Regions from separate parts of the Arthrobacter sp. AG367 genome, predicted to be linked through region 3. Evidence: predicted binding sites of a transcription regulator. Region 3 holds the regulator's gene; each other region holds the start of a gene.

Region 1 (7,515 bases), on a different contig from region 3:
GTAGTCGTTGACGTACTTGCCCCACGCAAGCGCTTCATAGGCCACCTTGACGCCGTGGTCGCCGGCCAGGTTGGCAAGCTGTGCCAGCTGCTCGGCGCGGAGGCCGTCGTCGTCGATGGTGGCGGTGGCAACGTTGGAGCAGACCAGGATGGTGTCCATGCCCAGGCGGGCCATGAGCCGGAACTTGGCCTCGGCCCGGCGGAGGTTGGCCTTCAGCAGGTCCGGGCTGACGCCGTCGAAATCCCGGAAGGGCTGGTAAAGATCCAGGCCAAGGCCCAGGTCGGCGGCCAGCTTGCGGACGTCCTCGGGACTCAGCGGGGACGTCACCAGGTCCTGCTCGAAGATCTCGATGCCGTCGAAGCCTGCGATGGCGCAGGCCTGCATCTTCTCTTTGAGGGTTCCGGACAGGCAGACGGTGGCGATTCCGGTGCGCATCAGGCAGCCACCTCTTCCGCTGCCACGAGCTCCAGGAAGTGGGCGCGCATGCGGTCCGGGTCCGCGTCCAGCCCGGTGAAGATCCGGAACGCGTCCGCGGCCTGGCCCACGGCCATCCGGCCGCCGTCCAGGACGTCGCAGCCCTTGGCCCGGGCGCCGCGGACCAGTTCCGTGTCGATGGGGCGGTAGACGATATCCGCCACCCAGTGCCGGGACTCCAGCAGGTCCAGGTCCAGCGGCACGCCGGGGTGGGCGGCCATCCCCACGGGGGTGCAGTGCACCAGGCCGTCGGCCACGCGCATCAGCTGCGGCAGCTCCGCCGTCGTACCTGCCGTGACGGTGCTGTCCGGGAAGAAGCCCTGGAGCTCGGCGGCCCGGGCTGCCGCGCGTCCCGGGTCCACGTCCACCAGGTGCAGGGTCCTGACGCCGGCGGTCAGCAGGGCGTAGGCGACGGCAGATCCGGCACCGCCGGCACCGAGCTGGACCACGCGGTCCAGCGACGCCCCGGGGAGGCCGGAAGCCAGTGCCGCGGCGAAGCCGGAGAAGTCGGTGTTGTGGCCGATGAAGCGGCCGTCCCGGATCACCACGGTGTTGACGGCGCCCAGGCGGCGGGCGTCCGGGGAGATTTCGTCAAGGTGCTCCAGGACCAGCTGCTTGCAGGGATGGGTGATGTTCAACCCATTGAAGCCCAGCGTCCGGGCGCTCTGCAGGATGCTGCCGACGGACTCGCCCGCCAGCCCCAGCTCCAGGAGGTCGATGGGGCGGTAAAGGTAACGCAGGCCCTGCACGTCACCTTCCCGTTCGTGCATGGGCGGCGTGAGCGACGGCGTGACACCGTCTCCAACCAGTCCCACGAGGTAGGACTCAGTTCGAATACTCATCCGTGCAGCTCCTTTGGTAACGGCACCGGCAGCGTCCATGCGGGGATGGGATGCGCCGGTGATAGGGATTACAGTACAGCAATTGTTCACTTCCCGCACTACTGTTCGAGATACGAACCAAATATTTTGAGTAACGGCACAGGCGCCTTAGCCGCGCTGCGGAAGGCGTGCAGCCAACTCGGCTGCCGCATCGACCAGGACGGGGACGTGGGCCTCCAGCTCCTCGAGGCTCAGGCGGAAGACCGGAACGGCCGTCGCCAGGGAGGCAAAGGCGTGACCCTGGCTGTTGAGCAGGGGCACCGCCACGGCACGCATGCCGGCCTCGTTCTCCTCATCCATGACCGCGTAGCCGCGGCGGCGCACCTCCTCGATTTCCGCCCGGAACGCGTCCCGGTCGGTGATGGAGCGGGCGGTGAGCGCCTCGAGCGGGAGTTCCGCGAGCAGCCGCTCCCGTTCCGCATCCTCGGCGAATGCCACCAGGGCCTTGCCGACGGCGGTGGTGGACAAGGAGCCCAGGTGGCCCGGATCGCTGGTGACGCGGAAGATCTGCGGCCCGTCCACCTTGCTGACGGTGAGGTGGTGCAGGCCGTCCCGGACGCTGAGGATGGTGGCTTCCCCGGTCTGCTCGGTCACCCGGCGCAGGATGGGCATGGCAGTGCCGGCGAAACCGTGGTGGTTGGATACCCGCTGGCCCAGCTGGAAGATGCGCAGGCCCAGGTGGTAGCGGCGGCCGTCCGGCTCGTAGTCAACAAAGCCGTCACGGGTCAGGGATCCGAGCAGCCGGTAGGTTGTGCTGAACGGCAGTTCCGCGCGGCGGGAAATTTCCGCGGCGCTGGCACCGCGGGGTTCGTCCCCCAGGAGGACAAGCAGGCCCAGGGCCTTGCCCACCATGTCCGTGCGTTCCGCAGGACGCGCGCCAACCTTCGCCTCCGGGGGCATGGCGTTCACGGGCTCCGTGGCGGCAGGGGCAGCAGCGGATTCTTCATTGGCCGCTGTGGTTTGGTTCACACTCATGGCATCATGTTGCCACAATGTGAGAGCTATTTCTAGATGGTGATTATTTTCTTGACAGGTGACTGCCCTCACAGTCATAGTTTCTATATCGCACAAGTAGCTCCCACCATGTGGCTACTGACGCCGGGTCTTCTTCCGGACTCCAGCCGCATCGCGCCCCGCCCGCACCAAGGCAGCGGCGGCTGCGACCTCCAGATCCATCCGCGACAATGTCGTCACACCAAAGGAACACCATGAGCCAGACACTTCCGTCCGCCGGGGCGGGTGCCCTCACCCGTGCCGGGACGCCCAGGAAAGCAGCCCTCGCCAGCTTCCTGGGCAGCGCCGTCGAATACTACGACTTCTTCATCTTCGGATCCGCTGCGGCGCTGATCTTCCCCAAGGTCTTCTTCCCCGATGCAGACACCAACGCTGCCATCATGTCCTTCGCCACCTTCGGCTTCGCCTACGTGGCACGTCCCGTGGGCGCCATCATCCTGGGCCACTTCGGCGACCGGGTGGGCCGCCGGAAGGTCCTGATGTTTACCCTGCTGCTCATGGGCGCGTCGACGTTCGTGATCGGCTGCCTCCCCGACTTCCACACGGTCGGCTGGTGGGCCCCGGTCCTGCTGGTGCTGGCCCGCCTGTGCCAGGGCCTCTCCGCCGCCGGTGAGCAGGCCGGCGCCTCGTCCATGACCCTGGAGCACGCTCCGGACAATCAGCGTTCCTTCTTTACGTCCTGGACCCTCACCGGTACCCAGGGCGGCCAGATCCTCGCCGCCCTGGTCTTCATCCCCGTCCTGGCCCTGCCGGATGAGATCAAGTACGGCATCGGCTGGCGCGTCCCGTTCTGGCTCAGCGCCGTCGTGGTCATGGTTGCCTTCTTCATCCGCCGCACGCTGCACGAGCCGCCGGCCTTCGAGGAAGCGCAGAAGAACGCCCAGATCTCCAAGCTCCCGGTGGCCGACCTCCTCAAGGGCCACTGGCGCGACGTCCTGCGTGTTGTCGCCTGCGCCTTCATTGCCGCCGTCTCCACCGTCTTCGGCACCCTGGCCATCAGCTACGCCAAGACCGTGGCCGGAGTGGACGGCACCACCACCCTGTGGCTCGTCGTCGGGGCCAACCTGGTGGCCCTGGGCACCCAGCCGCTCTTCGGGAAGCTCGCGGACAGGATCGGCCGCAAGCCCGTCTTCATTTACGGCGCCGTGGCCAGCGCAATCCTCACCCCGCTGTTCCTGCTCAGCCTGGAATCCCACAGCATCCCGTTAATGTTCGTTGCAGCCATCGGCTTCTTCTCCTTCGGCTACGCCGCCTCCAACGCCGTGTGGCCGTCCTTCTACGCCGAGATGTTCAGCACCAAGGTCCGCTTCTCCGGCCTGGCCATCGGCACCCAGCTCGGGTTCCTGATGGCTGGCTTCGCCCCGGCCATTGTGGCTGCCATGGGCGGCATCCAGGCGGGCGGCTGGGTCCAGATCAGCATCTTCACCGCCATCATCTGCGCCATCGCCGCCGTCTCGGCACTCACGGCCAAGGAGTCCTTCCGGACCCCCACCAACCTGCTGGGCGTGAAGTAGGCGCCGACGTCACACCAGCCCGGTTTAGAGCCGGAAAGCCCGCCACCTACTGGAAGATGATCCATTAGGTGGCGGGCTTTTTGGTGCCATCTGCAACGTCCACGCGGGATCAGTGTGCAGCGATCGCTCCTTCGGATCGAGGCACACTAGATCGCACTGGCCGACGCCTCCAGGACGCTGGTGGCCTCGGAATCCTGGCGCTTCTTCATAAGAACTGCGAAGTAGGCCGCCGCCGCCGCCCCAAGCAGACCGATACCGGCAGTGACAATAAAGTACAAGTTGTTCGCGCCGGCAACATCGTCACCGAAGGCGGAGTAAATCGCACCGCTGATCTGGGGAATGACAATGTCAGGGAGATAACCCACGAACGAGATGATGCCGATGGCGATACCGGTTGCCGCAACGGGAACACGGCAGTCGTCAAGCAGGGACCAGTAGATCCCCCGGATCGCGTAAAGGAAGAGACCCACAACGACGACCAGCACATATGCCAGGCCAGTCGAGCCGTTGGGCAGGAGGCTCAGGCTGACGAATCCCAGTGCAGCCACCACCATTGAAACTGCGAGCACACGGCTCTTGCCGAGCTTGTCAGCGAGAAATCCTCCTCCGAACCCACCGATTGGCCGCATCCACAGAACGATTACAGTCACTACGCCCGCATTGACCGGACTCACGGCGTGATTCACATTGAGGAAACCGGAGAAGTAGTAGTGTCCCCAGAACAGCGTGTAGCCGCAGAACAAAACTACACTCATCACCCATACCTCACGGATCTTGAGAATTCGACGGACCGCTGCGAACGTTGACTCGACGGGTTCCGCTTGCGCGGTTTCCGTCTTTTCGTGACCATCGGAAAGAACGAAGAAGATCAAAACCGCGACGACGACGAGCACGGCACAGTACATGTAGACGACTGCCTGGAAGCCTGCCGTGGTGTGCGTGATGTCGGTAGTTCCATTTCCGGCGAAAAGTGCGAAGAGGCCAACGGCGCAACTGGCCAGAATTGCTTCGACAAGCCCGCGACCGCCGTCGAGCGCACCAAAGTATTTGCCTTCCTCGTTCCTGTCCGCCAGCAGGCTGACAGTTTTGAGGATTGCGCTCCAAAACGTGAATACAGTGGCGAAGCCCCAGACGAGGTAGACAAAGACAAGGGCGGACTTGTCCGGAACCTGCGCATAGTACAGACCCGTAACCGCCGTGAGTAACAGTGAGAACACAATCAGGTACCGTACCGGGACCTTATCGGCCAACCATCCGCTTGGTATGTAGCCGATAACGAAGATGATCCCGATCATCGAATAGAGGCCTGCCAACTCCGCGTTACTCAGGTGAAATACCTCTAAAATCGTTGATTCGAAGTTCTGCCGAAGGTACACAAGCGGATAGATTGAGCCAGCCGCGAGAATGAGCAAAGCAAGCTGAAAAATCTTCTTTGATTTGCCGAGCTTGAGCATGAAATAGCTCCTTAGTTGTTAGATAGGATCTTGTGGATTTTTTCCAGGATGGGGTCCGTCTGCATGGGGATTTCAGCCGAGACCGTGCACAGTTGCTCGTACAGCGCGGCGTTGCGCGGGTCGGGCTCGAAGCGGTCCTCGCGCCGAACCATATGGGCAGCTGCTTCGTCGAAGTCAGGGTAGATTCCGCAGGCCACAGCAACGCAGACGGCGGCGCCGAGGCCGGCAGCGTTCCGGACAACATTCCTGACGACCGGGATATTGAAGACGTCGGCGAAAATCTGCATGACGAGGTCGCTGTTCGAGCCGCCGCCCGAAACAACAAGCGTCCTAAGACTGATGTCTCTTTCAGCGGTCATGGCAGCCATGTTTCGCTTCATTGTGAAGGCGATGCCTTCCAGGACGGCCCGGTACATGTGCGCGTAACCGTGCCGTTCATCGAAGCCGATGAACATACCTTTCTTGAAAGGTTTGTTCGGGGGCGCCAGCCAATCGAGAACGCACAGCAGACCGTCACTTCCTGCCGGAATGTCGGAAGCCAGTTTGTTGAGGAGTTCCTCGGCGCTGGCTCCAGCCGCGGCAGCAGCACGGGCGTTCTCCGCACCAAGCAGGTCCCGTAACCAGGAAACTGTCCACATGCCCCGGCGGATGCCGGCACATTCGTATATGTAGCGGTACGGCTCGGAGGCAAAGTTCGAAAAGTATGTCCGGGGTTCGGGCGCAAATTCCTTCCCAACAACCATGCCGGCGATGTAGGTGCCCAGTGAGATGAGGCCCGTCGAGTCGTCGCGGAGACCGGCGCCCAAAGCCTCGGCTGCCTTGTCGTTGGCCGTGTGGACGACCGGTATTCCTTGTGGGATCCCCGTGCGCCTCGAAAAGGTGGTGTTCACAAAGCCGCCGACGTCGCCGGGCATCTGCAACCGGTACAGCATGTCTCGCGGTACTTTGAAGGAGTCGAACTTTTCCTGGTCGTCGAACCAGTTCCAGGTCCGGACATCCATGGGCCACGGACCAATGTAGTTGGCCGCGGTGTCCGTTAACTCACCAGTGAGCCGGCCCATGAGGTACCCCGAAGCGGTGGTAACGAAAGCGACGTCGTCGTTTTCGTGCTCATAGGCTGTGGAGAGCCGGTGGTCCATCCAGCTTTGGACGGGGCCGGCGAGGGTCCCGTCGCTGCGGACGAGGGCGCGGCAGCATCGGATGGTACACAATCCCACGCCGATAATGTCTGCGGGGTTGCCGGGGAAAGACTTCATCGCCCGGGAGGCCGCCGCAACCATGGAGTCATAAAGGTCGTCGTGCGGGTGCTCCGCGATACCCGCCCCGGGCGTGTGCATAGGTGCCAGGGGTTCACTTGCCTCGCAGACGACGTGGCCGTCCGTATCGAAGATAACTACCTTCGAACTCTGGGATCCACCGTCAAGTCCGATGATGTACTTGGTGGTCATGTCATGTTCCTCATCTGCTGACGGTGCCTAGCGCACCAGATAGCCGCCATCGACGCTCAGGATGTGACCGTTGACGTAGTCGGACGCCCGGCTGGCCAGGAATACGGTCGCGCCCATGAGGTCCTGGGTCTGCCCCCAGCGGTTTGCCGGGATGTGGTCCAAGACCCGCTGGTTGGCTTCCGGATCCGACCTGGTGGCAGTTGTAAGTTCGGTTGCGTAGTAGCCGGGCGCAATGCCGTTCACCTGCACACCGAACTGGGCCAACTCGTCGCAGTAGGCCTTGGTGAATCCTGCGATGCCGTGCTTGGTGGCTGCATAGGCCGGCGACCATTGGCCACCGAGGAAAGTGAAAACCGAGCAGATGTTGATGATCTTGCCGCTGCCCTGCGGGACCATGTGCTTGGCGCACTCGTGGGACATCTCGAAGGCGGCCGTCAGGTTCAACGCCACCATGGGGTCCCATTGTGCACGGGTGTAGTTGAGGACGTCGGGTTCATTGATGCTGCGTCCAGCACAGTTGACAAGGATATCAACGCTTCCGAATTCGGCGATACAGGCGTCCACAACCTTTTTCGGGTTTCCCGCCACCGTGATGTCGGACATCATGTAGGCGTATTTCGCGCCGGTTTCCTCAACCATGGCAGCCGTGCGGCCATCATCGGGCATGATGCTGGCCGCCAAAACATTGGCCCCTGCCTTGGCCAGCGCCAGTGTGAAGGCCTGACCGAGT
Region 2 (7,515 bases), on a different contig from region 3:
CCGGGCTTGATCCCGAGCGGATCGATGAGGTGGTGTTCGGCAACGCCAACGGCGCGGGCGAGGAAAACCGCAACATCGCGCGGATGGGAACCCTTCTGGCCGGGCTGCCGGTGTCCATCCCGGGCACCACGGTCAACCGGCTCTGCGGCTCGTCCCTGGACGCGGCGATCATCGCGTCGCGGCAGGTCAACGCCGGCGACGCCGACCTGGTGCTGGTGGGCGGGGCCGAGTCGATGTCCCGTGCCCCGTGGGTGCTGCCCAAGACGGAGAAGCCCTACCCGGCCGGGGACATGACCCTGGCCTCCACCACCCTGGGCTGGCGGCTGGTGAACAAGGCCATGCCCAAGGATTGGACCATCTCCCTGGGCGAGGCCACCGAGCGGCTGCGCGAGAAGTACAACGTGACCCGCGAGGCGCAGGACGAGTTCGCCGCGGCCTCCCACAACCTCTCCGCCGCCGCCTGGGATGAAGGGTTCTACGACAACCTGGTCGCCCCGGTGCCCGGGACGGACCTGGTCCGCGACGAAGGCATCCGTGCCGGATCGTCGGCGGAGAAGCTGGCCGGGCTGAAGACCGTGTTCCGGACCGAGAACGGCACGGTGACCGCCGGGAACGCATCCCCGCTGTCCGACGGCGCCTCCGCGGCGTGGATCGGATCCGAGGCGGCCGCCGGGCTGCTGGGGCTGGATCCGCTGGCCCGGATCGCCGGCCGCGGCGCGCACGCGAATGATCCGCAGTACTTCGGGTACGCACCGGTGGAGGCGGCGAACAAGGCCCTCGCGAAGGCGGGCATCGGCTGGGACCAGGTGGGCGCCGTCGAACTTAACGAAGCGTTCGCCGCGCAGTCCCTGGCCTGCATCAACGCCTGGGGCATCGATCCCTCGATCGTGAACCGGCATGGCGGGGCCATCGCGATGGGCCATCCGCTGGGTGCCTCCGGCACCCGGATCCTGGGCACCCTGGCCCGGTCCCTGCAGGCCTCCGGCGAACGCTGGGGCGTCGCGGCCATCTGCATCGGCGTGGGCCAGGGCCTGGCCGTGGTACTCGAGAACGTCACCGCTGGAAAGGACCAGTAATGCTGACTTTTGTTGACACCGTCCAGGAGGCCGTGGCCGGCATCAAGGACGGCTCCACCGTGATGATCGGCGGATTCGGCAACGCCGGCCAGCCGTTCGAACTGATCGACGCGCTGCTGGACTGCGGCGCCACGGACCTGACCGTGGTGAACAACAACGCCGGGCAGGGCGACCAGGGCCTGGCCCTGCTCATCAAGGAAGGCCGGGTGCGGAAGATGATCTGCTCCTTCCCGCGGCAGTCCGATTCCTGGCACTTCGACGCCAAGTACAAGGCCGGCGAGATCGAGCTGGAACTGGTGCCGCAGGGCAACCTGGCCGAACGGATCCGTGCCGCCGGGGCAGGCATCGGCGGGTTCTTCACCCCCACCGGATACGGCACCATGCTGGCCGAGGGCAAGGAAACGCGGATCATTGACGGCCGCGGCCAGGTCTTTGAAACCCCCATCCACGCCGACGTCGCCCTGATCAAGGCACTGAAGGCGGACGGCAAGGGCAACCTGGTCTACCGCAAGACGGCCCGGAACTTCGGCCCCATCATGGCTGCCGCCGCGAAGCAGAGCATCGTGCAGGTCTCCGAGATCGTGCCCACGGGGGCGCTGGACCCGGAAAACGTGGTCACCCCCGGCATTTACGTCAACACGGTTGTCCGCGTCCCGGCCTCAGACCGCAGCGCAACCGGCACCAGCGGAAAGGTGGCCTGACCTTGACCACTGCAACATCACTCCAGACCTCCGCCACGCCCCTGGGCCGGGATGACCTCGCCCGGCTCGTGGCCCGCGACATCGCCCCGGGCTCGTTCGTGAACCTCGGGATCGGCCAGCCCACCCTGGTGTCCAACTACCTCACCGAGGACCAGAACATCACCCTCCACACCGAGAACGGCATGCTGGGCATGGGCCCCGAAGCCAAGGGCGACGAGATCGATGAGGACCTGATCAATGCCGGCAAGATTCCCGTGACCGAACTCCCGGGCGCTTCCTACTTCCACCACGCCGACTCCTTCGCCATCATGCGCGGCGGGCACCTGGACATCTGCGTACTGGGCGCCTTCCAGGTCTCGGCCACCGGTGACCTGGCCAACTGGCACACCGGCGCACCCGGGGCGATTCCCGCCGTCGGAGGTGCCATGGACCTGGCCACCGGCGCCAAGGACGTCTTCGTCATGATGACCCTCCTGACCCGCGACGGCGCCTCCAAGATCGTCGAGGCCTGCACCTACCCGGTCACCGGCGTCAACTGCGTCACCCGCGTCTACACGGACAAGGCCGTCTTCCTCACCGGTCCCAACGGTGTCACCGTCCGCGAGACTTTTGGCTGCACCCTCGAGGAACTCCAGGAACTCATCCCCGTCCCGCTCAAGGCCGCCTCGGCCGGCTAAGGACGGCCCTAGGATTGGTTACCATGACCGACGCCGCAGGTACCGATATCCAGCCAACCCCGCAGGCCGGCGACCAGTACGTCCAGTCGCTGGCCCGCGGGCTGGCGGTGATCCGCGCCTTCGACGCCGACCGGCCGGTCATGACGCTCACCGAGGTGGCGGGCCGCACGGGCCTGACCCGTGCCACGGCACGCCGGTTCCTGCATACCCTGGTGGAGCTGGGGTACGTGCGCACCGACGGCAAGACCTTCGCGCTGACGGCCAAAGTCCTCCAGCTGGGCTACGCCTACCTCTCCGGGCTGTCGCTGCCCCAACTGGCCCAGCCGCACCTGGAGGAACTGTCCCTCAAACTCGGCGAATCGACGTCGGCCGCCGTGCTGGACGGCACCGACATCGCCTACATTGCCCGCGTCACCACGCGCCGCATCATGACCATCGGGATCACCGTGGGCACCCGGTTCCCCGCCTACGCCACCTCCATGGGCCGGGTCCTGCTGGCCCACCTGCCGGCGTCGGACCTCAAGGCCTATCTCGCCGCGGCCGACATCAAGCCCCTGACCCCCCGCGCCCTCGGGTCCGTCCAGGAACTGTTGGCCGTCCTGGAAACGGTCCGTGCACAGGGCTGGTGCCTGCTGGACCAGGAACTGGAGCTGGGCCTGATGTCCGTTGCCGCTCCTGTGTACGACGGACCCAAGGTGGTGGCCGCGGTGAACGTCTCCCTGCAGGCCCAGTCCGTGGAGGCCAAACCGGACCGGGAAGCCTACCTGGCCTCGGTGGCGCAGGAGATCATGGCCACCGCGAAACTCATCTCCGCGGACCTGACCGCCCGCGGTTAGCAATACCACCCCAGCCGTGCGTCCACTCCTGGCCTGAGTGCGCCGGGACTGTTCCTGCGCACTCAACCAGGGCCTCGCCGCGCCGCCAGGTTAAGCAAGAGGACGACGGCGGGTGCTTCCCGCCGTCGTCCTCTTCTGTTCGTTATGGGGCTGTGAATGCCCCTACCGGACGGGGTTGCCCAGCTCCCGCAGCGGCGTCTTGGCGGTCTCGCGCGCCCACCAGGCGCCGGCCACGGCGAGGATCGACGAGCCCGCCACGATCCAGGCTGCCGGTCCCCAGTTCGCCTTGTCGGCGCCCACCAGGGCGGTGCCGAGCAGCGGGGTGAAACCGGCGCACAGGATGCCGATCTGGAGCCCGATGGCCATGCCGGAGTAGCGGACCTTGACGTTGAAGAGCTCGGAGAACCAGGCCGGGTAGATCGCGTTGGACATGGCATAGGTGCCGGCGGTGATCAGCGTGCTGGTCAGGAAGATCATGGGGATGTTGCCGGTGGCGATCACCGAGAAATACACGAAGATCATGATGCCGGAGCCCAGGACGCCGATGATGAAGATGGGCCGGCGGCCGAACGTGTCCGACAGGCGCGCGGTCAGGGGCTGGGTGAAGACGGCAAGGATGTTGCCCACGATGCTGACCCACAGCATGGTGGAAGCGGGAACGCCGACGGACACGGCGTAGGCCAGGCCGAATGACTGCATGAACGTGTTGGTGACCGTTTCGAAGGACATGAGCGCCACCTGGAAGAACTGCGCCGGGTGGGTCTGGAACATCTTGGCGAACGGAAGCTTCACCAGTTCACCGTGCTCCTGCTTTTCCTCGAAGACCTCAGGTTCGGCCAGTGACCGGCGGACCAGGTAGGCGACGATGAGCACGATCAGGGAGAGCCAGAACGGGATCCGCCAGCCCCAGGCGAGGCGGTCGGCCTCGCTCATGGCAGCCACGGGCAGGAAGGCCAGGGATGCCATGACGATGCCCGCGGAAATGCCGCTCATGGCAAAGCTGGCGAAGAAGCCGCGCCGGCCCTCGGGAGCCTCTTCCGTGGAGAGGGCGGAGGCGCCGGCCGTCTCGGCGCCGGCGGAGAGGCCCTGCATCAGGCGGAGCAGGACCAGCAGCGCGGGTGCCCAGTAGCCGGCGGTGTTGAAGTCCGGCAGGGCGCCGATGAGGAACGTTGCGCTGCCCATGAGCACCAGGGTGAGCACGAGCGTATTCTTCCGGCCGATCTTGTCACCAAGGTGGCCGAACACCACGGCGCCGAAGGGCCGGGCCACGTATGCCACGCCGAACGTGGCGAAGGAGGCCAGCAAGGCAACCGTGGGGTCGCCCGCCGGGAAGAAGATCTTCGAGAAGACGAGGGAAGCGGCAGTGGCGTAGATGAAGAAGTCGTAGTACTCCAGGGCGCCGCCGAGGAATGCGGCCAGCGCTGCCTTCTTGGCGCGCTTTAGCCGGCGTTGTGCCTCAGGCGTCGGCTTGGCCTGGGCTCCTGCTGCGATGTCGGTCATGTCCGGGTTTTCCTTCCACGCTGAAGGCGGGGGATCTGTTCTATTTGTACGCATTGCGAACATGTGTGCGTAATGCGCCTAGAAAGAGGATACTAGTCGGTGACGCCAATCACAACGCCGACGGAAAGGTGCTTCACAATGGAACCCTCCCGCTTAGTCCTGATCGGATCAGCAGCTTCCAAGGCCATGTCCCCGCGCCTCTGGAATCCTGTTTTCCAGGAACTCGGCCTTGAATGGACCTACGATGCCTGGGATGTGCCGGCCGGCGGCGACCTCGACGAGGTCCGCAGGCGGCTTCTGGCGCCCGGCATCGTGGCGGCCAACGTGACCATGCCGCACAAGCACTGGGCGGCGGAAACAGCGGACGAGGCAACAGACCCAGTCCTGTTGAGCGGTGCCTGCAACCTCCTGGTTCGAAAGGGCACACGGCTGGTGGGGCACAACACCGATATATCCGCCCTGACCGCGCTGCTGGGCGGCCAGTACCAACGGCACGCCCTCCTCCTGGGCGCCGGTGGAGCGGCAAGGGCCGCGATGATCGCCCTGGAGGGGCATCTGGGGACCGTTTCCATCACTGACCGCGACCCGCACGCCGCGGCGGAATTGCTGGATCTTGCCCGGGAACGCGGCATGGACGCCCGGACGGTCTCCTGGCAGCAGGGGCAGGAGCTGTCCGCCGATGCATCCCTGATCGTGAATGCCACTCCCATCGGCAAAAGCATGTCCGACGGTCCGGCATGGGGCGACGGCCCACTCGCCCCTGACGCCGTCGTCTATGACTTCGTGTATGCCCGCCACACCACTGCAAGCGTGGCCCGGGCGCGTGGCATGGGAGTCCGGTGCATCGATGGCTGGGAGCACCTGCGGGAACAGGCGGTGGCCATGGTGCCGCTCCTGGGGCTCGACGGGCAGTCCGGGAGGCTGCTCAAGGAAACGCTGGAACGCATCCGGGCAGCCTCCTGACCGGCGGGCCGCACCCCGCACTCCAGTGCCCACCGGCCCGATATGATCGGACAGGCGCTGAAGCCCGGCGGACCCTGTGCCGGGGCGCCGACCGTCGGGAGAGGAACCGCAACGTTCATGGAGGAGCAGCCAGCCTACTTTGTGAAGTCGGTTGAGAAGGCCTTCGACGTGCTGCTCGCCTTTTCCGCCGACCAGCCACGGCTCACTGTTTCCCAGGTTGCTGCCCGGACCGACATGACCCGCGCCTCCGCGCGCCGGTTCCTCCTGACCCTGGCAGATCTTGGCTACCTCCGCGCCGAGGGCCAGGCCTTTGAACTGACCGCCCGTTCCCTGGACATCGGTCGGGCCTACCTGGCCGGCCTTACGCTTCCCGGGGTGGCCCAGCCGCACCTCAAGGAACTGGCGGAGGACCTGAACGAGACCACGGCCTTGTGCATCCTCGACGGCGGCGACGTGGTTTACGTTGCCTGCGTGCCGTCGCCGCGGCTGTTGAGCGTCTCCATTACCGTGGGGACCCGGTTTCCGGCCTGGGCGACCTCAATGGGCCGGGTGCTCCTCGCCGGAATGCCCCCGGCGCAGCTCGAGGAGTATCTCCGCACGGTCCAGCTGCACCGCTACACCGACCGCTCCATCAGCAGCATTGACGACCTGCGTTCCGAAGTGGAGCTGGCGCGTAAAAGGGGCTGGTCCATGGTTTCCCAGGAGCTCGAGGAAGGCCTGCGCGGCGTGGCCGTGCCGGTGCGGCGGGGGAACGAGGTGGTGGCTGCGGCGAATGTTTCACTGCAGACGCACCGGGCGGCCGCCCAGGACATTGAAGCGTCAGTCCTTCCCCCGTTGATGGAGACCGCGCGGCGGATCGCACTCGATTACGGCGGCCCTGGCCCAACCACCCGCGGCTGACCCTCCCTCCCGCGGTGGACCGCGCTCAAGGCCGCTTGCCATGTAACTGTTTCCACACAAGCACAGCGCACCACTCCCGCCGCAGCTGAACGGGCCATAGACTCTAGCCAACTGCGTGCAGCAGAGCCGCTGCATCGCTTGTCAGGAGGAGGGGTCGGCGGGTGAAACTGGGCATACCGCGGGAACGCCGGGAGGGCGAGCGTCGTGTGGCCGCCACGCCGGATACCGTCAGGCAGCTGGCCGGGATGGGGCTGGAGGTCCTGGTGGAGACCGGGGCGGGGGACGGCGCCGGGCACGCTGACCAGGCATACCAAAACGCCGGCGCCGCCGTCGTCCCGGAACTCAACACCACGGCCCTCGACATCCTGGCGCATGTCCGCCCCCTTGACCCGCACACCGCCGCGTCCCTGAAAAGGGGAGCCGTCACCGTGGGGCTCGCGTCGCCGTCGTCCGAGCTGCCGGCAGTGCAGGCGCTCGCGGACAACGGGGTGACCTCCTTCGCCCTTGAACTGGTGCCCCGCATTTCCCGTGCCCAGTCCATGGACGCCCTCAGCTCGCAGGCGCTGGTGGCCGGCTACCGCTGCGTGCTGGAGGCTGCCATCCGGCTGCCCCGCTTCTTCCCGCTCTACATGACGGCCGCGGGAACCATTCCGCCCGCCAGGGTCCTGGTCCTCGGAGCCGGGGTGGCGGGGCTGCAGGCCATCGGCACGGCCAAGCGCCTGGGCGCCCGGGTTTTCGCCAACGACATCCGTCCGGCTTCCGCGGACGAGGTTGCCTCCATGGGCGGCACCTTCATCCGGCTGGACCTGGAGACGGCGGAGGCGGCCGGCGGCTACGCCCGGCAGCTGAGCTCCGATGCCGG
Region 3 (7,515 bases):
CGCGCTGAACGCCGCAGCCGCAAACCTTGAACTGGCCCTCGCCGGTGCGCCCAGCGGCCTGCTTCCCAACGGGCTGAACGACGAACAGCTGGACTGCATGGACCAGTTGCGGGAGGCGTGCCGGGCCGCGTTGTCCGATTCCAAGGGGGACAGCAACGCCACGGCCGACGGCGGCCGCCAGCTGGCCCGGTCCCGCCTCATGCTCATCCTGGAATTGTGTGAGCGGCTTATTGCTGCCCGTGAAAACCGCGAGGTCGTGTGGTTTTCCCGGGCCGGCACGTTCGATCCCGGCCAGGGATATTCCCAGCCCGATGACAATGCCCCGGTGCTGGTCAACATCGCGCCGCTGTCCGTGGCAGGCAGGCTCCGGGAAGGACTCTTCGCCGGGCACACCGTCGTGCTGACGTCCGCAACCCTCGCCATTGGCTCGGCATTTGAACCCGCGGCCGGGGGACTGGGCCTTATCGGCGACGGCGCACCCAGCTGGACGGGTGTGGATGTCGGCTCGCCCTTCGACTACCCGAAACAGGGCATCCTCTACGTGGCCGGCCACCTGCCAAAGCCGGGCCGCGGCGTTTCGCCGGAGGCGCTGGAGGAACTGGAAGCGCTCATCAAAGCGTCCGGCGGGGGTGCCCTCTGCCTGTTTTCATCCCGACGGGCTGCCGAAGAGGCTGCCGACGCCCTGCGGCCGAAGCTCGATGTGACTGTCCTCTGCCAGGGCGAGTCGACCATGACCGCTTTGGTGAAGCAGTTCGCCGACGAACCGGACACCTGCCTCTTCGGGACTATGTCCCTGTGGCAGGGGGTTGACGTTCCGGGAGGCTCCTGCCGCCTGGTGGTGATCGACCGCATCCCGTTCCCCAGGCCGGATGATCCGCTGATGACCGCGCGTTCGCGTGCCGTGGCCCAGGCCGGCGGAAACGGCTTCATGTCCGTCTCGGCCACGCATGCCGCCATCAGGCTGGCCCAGGGTGCCGGCCGCCTGATCCGGTCCACGGGAGACAAGGGCGTGGTGGCCGTTCTGGATTCCCGGCTGGCAACAGAGCGCTACGCCGGATTCCTCCGCGGCGCTCTGCCGCCGTTCTGGGCTACCACGGACCGCAGCAAGGCGCTGGCGGCATTGGCCAGGCTGGGCGCGGACGCGGCCACGTAGGGCCCGGCAGGCGAACGACGCCAGCGGGGGCAGCCGCCGTGCAATTTCCGGCAGGCCGTCCCTTCGCGGGAGACCCGGTCAGAGGGAACGCAGGACCGAGACAACCTTGCCCATGATGGTGGCATGGTCGCCCAGAATGGGTTCGTACTGCGTGTTTTGGGGCAGCAGCCAGGTGTGGCCGTCGCGCTGGCGGAATGTCTTGACGGTTGCCTCGTCATCCAGCAGGGCAGCAACGATGTCCCCGTTGGCTGCGTCCGCCTGGCGCCGCACCACCACCCAGTCACCGTCACAGATGGCGGCATCCACCATGGAGTCGCCGGCCACCCTAAGCATGAAGAGCTCGCCCTGGCCGACCAGCTGGCGGGGGAGCGGCATGACATCCTCCACGAGCTGCTCAGCGAGGATGGGACCGCCGGCAGCAATCCGGCCAACCAGCGGAACCATGGCCGTATCCAGCGCGGTGGGCAGCTCCGTTACCGTGGCACCGCCGCCCGTGGCCTGCGGCGCGGGGGAGGCGCCGGCGGCATTGCTTCCGCTGTCCAGCGTGAGGGGCATCAGCACCTCCATGGCCCGCGGCCGTTTGGGGTCGCGCCGCAGGTAACCCAGCTTCTCCAGCTGCGAGAGCTGGTGGGTCACGCTGGACAGGCTGGCCAGGCCAACCGTGTCGCCGATCTCCCGCATGGAGGGCGGGTAGCCGTTGTCATTGACCGAGCGCTGGATGGTTTCGAGGATCTTCTTCTGCCGGGGGGTCAAGCCCTTGGCGGTCTTCCTGGGTTGCGGGGCGGTCCTGCCCCCGGCGGCTGCTGCTGCCATATTCGCCAATGCCTTTCGCTTGCCGCCGGATCTTCCGTTGCGGCCTGTTCCACAGCGCCGCCGGAAGGACTCCCACTGTCATTGTCAGACCCTGCTGTTCAACTTCAGTGGTGGTTGTTCTTTGGTTCAAAGCTAGGCCAGCCACATTGCTTTTTCAAACATTTGTTCTAGCGAGTCTCGACATTGTTCGTTGATAGGTGCTAAAACTTAACAAGCAAAGTTCGAACATGTGTTCTAACCAGCGATTGCCCCGTTCGAAAACATGGCCGGAGGAGCTCCGGACACGGTGTGAACGGCAGGGCGGCAGCGGGCGGACACCCGGGCAGCACGGCAGGTCCAGGAGGGCTTAGTTCATGTCAGCTTTATCTCTTCACCAGGTTTCACCTACGCACCGCGTTTCCCTGCAGACCCGGAAGCCCTCGCAGCGCCGGACGCCGTCAGCAGCGCCCCTGCGGCTGACCCGCCGGGGGCGGATCGTCCTGATCGGAGTTCCGCTTGTGCTCCTCGCGGTACTCCTGCTGTCCCTGTCCGGACTTTTCAACGCACCGGCCAAGGCATCCGATTCAGCTGCGGATTTGGCCGTGACGCCGACGGTCACCGTGACGGTGCAGGCGGGCCAGTCGTTGTGGAGCATCGCAGGCGCTGTTGCTCCGGACCGCGATGCCCGGGACGTGGTGGCGGACATCGTCCAGCTCAACAACCTTCCGGCCGCCGCTGTGCTGCCGGGGCAGCAGCTGTTCGTCCCCACGCACTGAGCGGCACCTGGTGTTGGCCTTTGAGAAAGATGACCGGGACAGCAACGCCGGTGGCGAACAGAATCCGTCACATTTTCCGGTAGTTGCCGCGGCAACTAAACTGTTCAGGTGAACGACCAGCTAGAGCGTCTGAACCGACTTCCCCTCCGCAGCAATCTTCGCGGGCTGACCCCCTACGGGGCACCCCAACTGGACGTTCCCATTTTGCTGAACGTCAATGAGAACACCCATGGTGTTCCGGCGGACGTGCGCGCCGCCATCAGCGCGGCGGTCACGGAAGCAGCTGCAGGCCTCAACCGGTACCCGGACAGGGAATTCACCGACCTGCGGAAAGCTCTCGCGGAATACCTGGGGCACGGGCTCGACGAATCAAACCTCTGGGCAGCCAACGGCTCCAACGAGGTCCTGCAGCAGATCCTCCAGGCCTTCGGCGGCCCCGGCCGCACCGCCCTGGGCTTTCCACCCACGTACTCCATGTACCCCCTGCTCGCCAGCGGAACCGACACCCAATACATCACGGGAGTGCGCTCGGAAGGCTACGACCTGAGCGCCGAATCCGCCGCCCGGCAGGTCGAGGAGCTGCGGCCCAACATCGTCTTCCTCTGCTCGCCCAACAACCCCACGGGGACCGGCCTGGGGCTTGACGTTGTGGAGGCTGTCTATGACGCCGGCGAGGACAGCCAGACCGTGGTGATCGTCGACGAGGCCTACCACGAGTTCGCGCATGACGGCACGCCCAGCGCCCTGACCCTGCTGCCCGGCCGGGAGCGGCTGATAGTTTCCCGCACCATGAGCAAGGCCTTCGCACTCGCCGGCGCCCGCCTCGGCTACATGGCCGCGGCCCCGGAGGTCACCGATGCCCTGCGGCTGGTGCGCCTTCCGTACCACCTGTCCGCGATTACCCAGGCAACCGCACTGGCCGCGCTCCAACACCGCGAGGCACTGATGGCCGATGTCCAGGACATCAAGGCGCAGCGGGACCGCATTGTGGCCGAACTGACCAGGATGGGCCTCAAGCCTGCCGCCTCGGACTCCAACTACGTGTTCTTCGGGGGCCTGGAAAATCCGCACCAGGTATGGCAGGAGCTGCTGGACGCCGGAGTGCTCATCCGCGACGTGGGCATCCCCGGCCACCTTCGGGTCACCGCAGGCACTGAGGCGGAAACCACAGCCTTCCTTACCTCCCTGGAACGCATCCTTGCGGGCCAGGCCGCGCTTCCCGCCTAGACTTGATACTGCGGCGCTGGGCGCCTTGAACTACTTCTTCTCCCACAAAGGATCCTTCACCATGAGTCCCACCGGATCGAATACGGCTGCGGCCCGGACCGCCCGCATGGAGCGTGCCACCAGCGAGTCCTCCGTGCTCGTGGAGATCAACCTCGATGGAACCGGCGTATCGGACATCGATACCTCCGTGCCGTTCTACGACCACATGCTCACGGCCCTGTGCAAGCACTCCCTGATCGACATGACGGTCAAGGCCACGGGTGACACCCACATCGACGTCCACCACACTGTTGAGGACGTGGCCATCACCTTCGGCGAGGTCCTGCGGACCGCCCTCGGGAACAAGGCCGGGATCCGCCGGTTCGGTGAGGCCACCGTTCCGCTGGACGAAGCGCTTGCGAACGCTGTGGTGGACGTGTCCGGACGCCCGTACCTGGTGCACGGGGGCGAGCCGGCCGGGCAGGAGTACCATCTGATCGGCGGCCACTTCACCGGTTCCCTGACCCGCCACGTCTTCGAAGCCATCACACTGCACGCCGGCATCTGCCTGCACATGAACGTGCTGGCCGGACGGGACCCGCACCACATCGTCGAGGCACAGTTCAAAGCCTTCGCCCGCGCCCTCCGCGCCGCCGTCGAACCCGATCCCCGGGTTGAAGGCATCCCCTCCACCAAGGGGGCGCTGTGAGCGGCCAGGTCCTCAAAGACGGGGCGATCATCGATCCGTCAGCATCAGGCAAGCTGCCTTCACCTGAGGGCAAACCCACGGTCACCGTGCTCGATTACGGTTCCGGGAACGTCAGGTCCGCAGTCCGGGCACTGGAACGTGCCGGCGCGGAAGTAGTCCTGAGCGCCAAGCCCGAGGATGTACTGAACGCGGACGGCCTGGTGGTTCCGGGCGTAGGTGCGTTCGAGACCGTCATGCGCGAACTCAAGGCCGTGGACGGCATCAGGCTGATCGGCAGGCGGGTGGCAGGCGGACGCCCCGTGCTTGGAATCTGCGTGGGCCTCCAGGTCCTTTTTGAAGCCGGAGTGGAACACGGCACCGAAGCCGAAGGCATTGGCGAATGGCCCGGCAAGGTAGAGGCCCTCCCCGCGGAGGTGGTTCCGCACATGGGCTGGAACACGGTCAAGGTGCCGGAAGGCTCCAAACTCTTTGCCGGGGTCGAAAACGAACGCTTCTACTTCGTGCACTCATACGGCGTGCAGGAATGGAACTTCGACGTCATCCAGCCACGGATGGCGCCGCCCCTGGTCACCTGGTCCGAACACGGCGGCCCCTTCATCGCCGCCGTCGAGAACGGCCCCCTCTGCGCCACCCAGTTCCACCCCGAAAAGTCCGGCGACGCCGGTGCGCGGCTCCTGCGCAACTGGGTGGAAGGCCTGCGGAAACCGGCCGGCGGTCAATCCGCTGCAGCACCGGCGGACGCCGGCAGTGACGCCTAGATGTGGTCGGTACTCCTGATGGGCCTCGCCGGCATCCTCATCGGTGGCGGCATCTCATTCCGGCAGCAGCGCAAGCCACTCTGGACACAGGTGGCGTTCCACGTTCTGGCCGCCATGTCACTGGTGGCGGCCTACCTGCTGACACTGCCGGCAAACTGACCACAGCCCACAGCGCGAGGGCCGCCAACTTCACCCAACAGCATCGCGGACCCAGCGACCTGCTTTCCGCACCGAAATCGACACCGAGGATGAGTATGACCACCGCACATGACCTGCCGGTACTTGAACTGCTGCCAGCCGTCGACGTCGTCGACGGCCAGGCCGTCCGGCTGGTCCAGGGCGAGGCGGGCAGTGAAACCAGCTACGGCACCCCCCTTGAAGCTGCGCTGAACTGGCAGCAGCAAGGCGCCGAATGGGTGCACCTGGTGGACCTGGACGCCGCCTTCGGCCGCGGCTCCAACGCAGACCTGCTCCGGGAAGTCGTGGGCCGGCTGGACATCAAGGTGGAGCTCTCCGGAGGCCTCCGCGACGACGAAACACTGGAAGCCGCCCTTGACCTGGGCGTGGCCCGGGTCAACCTGGGAACGGCAGCACTGGAGAACCCGGAGTGGACCCGCCGGGCCATCGAACGCTTTGGCGACAAAATCGCCGTGGGCCTCGACGTCCGCGGAACAACCCTCGCCGGCCGCGGCTGGACCAAGGAAGGCGGGGACCTCTGGGAGGTCCTTGGCCGTCTCGAAGAGGCCGGCTGCTCCCGCTACGTCGTGACCGACGTGACCAAGGACGGCACTCTGCAGGGCCCCAACGTCGAACTCCTCCGCCAGATGGTGGAAAAGACCGGCAAGCCGGTTGTGGCTTCCGGCGGCATCTCCAGCCTGGACGACCTGAAGGTCCTCCGGTCCCTGGTCCCGCTGGGCGTGGAAGGCGCGATTGTGGGCAAGGCCCTGTACGCCGGAGCCTTCACGCTGCCCGAAGCCCTCGACGTCGCCGGCCGGCGCTGACCCGGCGGACATCGACCCCATGCCTAACGTCGAGGAGCCAGGGCGGCAGCCAGCACGCCAGCTGCCCGGACATATCGCGGCAGCCCTGTCCGGCGCTGGTGGCGCCACGGATTCGGCGGGCCAGCCATGGGCAGGACGCAGCCTGGCCGGTGACGACGGCAGGATCCACAACTTCGAGGACGACGACGGAACGGCCGACGCCGGCTACCTCGCCGCCCTGGACGCGCTCCGGCAAGGGGCAGGCGATGAAGCGGGCGTCGTGGCCGCCCTGGCAACGGCCCGGGTCTTCATTCCGATTGTTGCGCAGCTGGCTGAAGAGTCGGAAACAGCCCACGGACTGCACGCTGACAAGCAGGCGGACATGGCGCTGGTAACGCTGAAGGCGGCTGACGGCAGGACTGCCCTCCCCGCCTTCACCTCGGCCGCCGCGCTGGCCGCCTGGCATCCCGAGGCCCGGCCCGTCGCCGTGTACGCCGCGCGGGCTGCCCTCTCGGCAGTCGCCGAAGGCGCCGAGCTCCTGGTCCTGGACCCGGGCGCCGACGTGACGTTCGTGGTGCGCCGTCCGGGGGTCTGGGCATTGGCAAAGCAGCACGACTGGACCCCCTCCTACAACGACCCCCAGCTGGCCGATGAAATGGCGCGCGCAGCCTCCGGGTTCGCCGCCATCCGCAGCATTGGGCTTATGCCGGGCAGGGGAGTGGCTTCCAGTGCTGCCGATGGCGCAGTAGTCCCTGGCGGGGGTGCCGGGCCGGAACTTCAGGTGGTGCTGTACCTTGAGGACGGCCTGGACGCCGCCGGTGTCCAGGAACTGGTGGCCAACCTCCAGGCGGAGTGGTCGCGGAATGTATTGTTTGGGGAGCGCGTCGACTCCTTGGAAATCAAACTGAGGCGCGCTCCCGACTAGACGCAGCCGGATGGGTGATCCCCGCCAGTGCTGCGGCATACCCTGAAGGACCGTTTCGTGAATTTCGCTCTCTACCGGGAGTTGCTCGCCGTCCGGCCAATCCGCCGGCTGCTGCTGGTTGGCATGATCGCCCGCATCCCGCACTCAGCGGCCGGGGTGCTCCTGACCCTGCACATCGTCCTCACCCTTGGCCAGGGCTATGCCGCGGCCGGTGCC

What was found. Region 3 encodes LexA, which represses DNA repair genes until DNA is damaged. Its sites were predicted from a motif close to TCGAACANNTGTTCGA; they were not measured.
Region 1: a site for LexA is predicted at 1,410-1,425, ahead of FB478_RS16825 (shikimate dehydrogenase). Genes of this name have one in related genera too.
Region 2: a site for LexA is predicted at 4,846-4,861, ahead of FB478_RS16885 (shikimate dehydrogenase). Genes of this name have one in related genera too.

What each region holds. Positions count from the first base shown of each region.
Region 1 is NZ_VIVE01000007.1:117,876-125,390, reverse strand. It holds gene FB478_RS16830 (bifunctional sugar phosphate isomerase/epimerase/4-hydroxyphenylpyruvate dioxygenase family protein) at 1-435, opposite strand, end outside; gene FB478_RS16825 (shikimate dehydrogenase) at 435-1,316, opposite strand; gene FB478_RS16820 (IclR family transcriptional regulator) at 1,464-2,330, opposite strand; gene FB478_RS16815 (MFS transporter) at 2,564-3,883, shown strand; gene FB478_RS16810 (nitrate/nitrite transporter) at 4,030-5,337, opposite strand; gene FB478_RS16805 (FGGY-family carbohydrate kinase) at 5,349-6,785, opposite strand; gene FB478_RS16800 (SDR family oxidoreductase) at 6,813-7,515, opposite strand, start outside.
Region 2 is NZ_VIVE01000007.1:131,159-138,673, forward strand. It holds gene FB478_RS16860 (thiolase family protein) at 1-1,076, shown strand, start outside; gene FB478_RS16865 (3-oxoacid CoA-transferase subunit A) at 1,076-1,777, shown strand; gene FB478_RS16870 (3-oxoacid CoA-transferase subunit B) at 1,780-2,454, shown strand; gene FB478_RS16875 (IclR family transcriptional regulator C-terminal domain-containing protein) at 2,478-3,290, shown strand; gene FB478_RS16880 (MFS transporter) at 3,453-4,790, opposite strand; gene FB478_RS16885 (shikimate dehydrogenase) at 4,929-5,753, shown strand; gene FB478_RS16890 (IclR family transcriptional regulator C-terminal domain-containing protein) at 5,871-6,653, shown strand; gene FB478_RS16895 (Re/Si-specific NAD(P)(+) transhydrogenase subunit alpha) at 6,815-7,515, shown strand, end outside.
Region 3 is NZ_VIVE01000003.1:31,479-38,993, reverse strand. It holds gene FB478_RS09950 (ATP-dependent DNA helicase) at 1-1,153, shown strand, start outside; gene lexA (transcriptional repressor LexA) at 1,232-1,966, opposite strand; gene FB478_RS09940 (LysM peptidoglycan-binding domain-containing protein) at 2,320-2,721, shown strand; gene FB478_RS09935 (histidinol-phosphate transaminase) at 2,830-3,948, shown strand; gene hisB (imidazoleglycerol-phosphate dehydratase HisB) at 4,010-4,636, shown strand; gene hisH (imidazole glycerol phosphate synthase subunit HisH) at 4,633-5,394, shown strand; gene FB478_RS21125 (hypothetical protein) at 5,395-5,553, shown strand; gene priA (bifunctional 1-(5-phosphoribosyl)-5-((5-phosphoribosylamino)methylideneamino)imidazole-4-carboxamide isomerase/phosphoribosylanthranilate isomerase PriA) at 5,649-6,395, shown strand; gene FB478_RS09915 (SseB family protein) at 6,415-7,299, shown strand; gene FB478_RS09910 (MFS transporter) at 7,357-7,515, shown strand, end outside.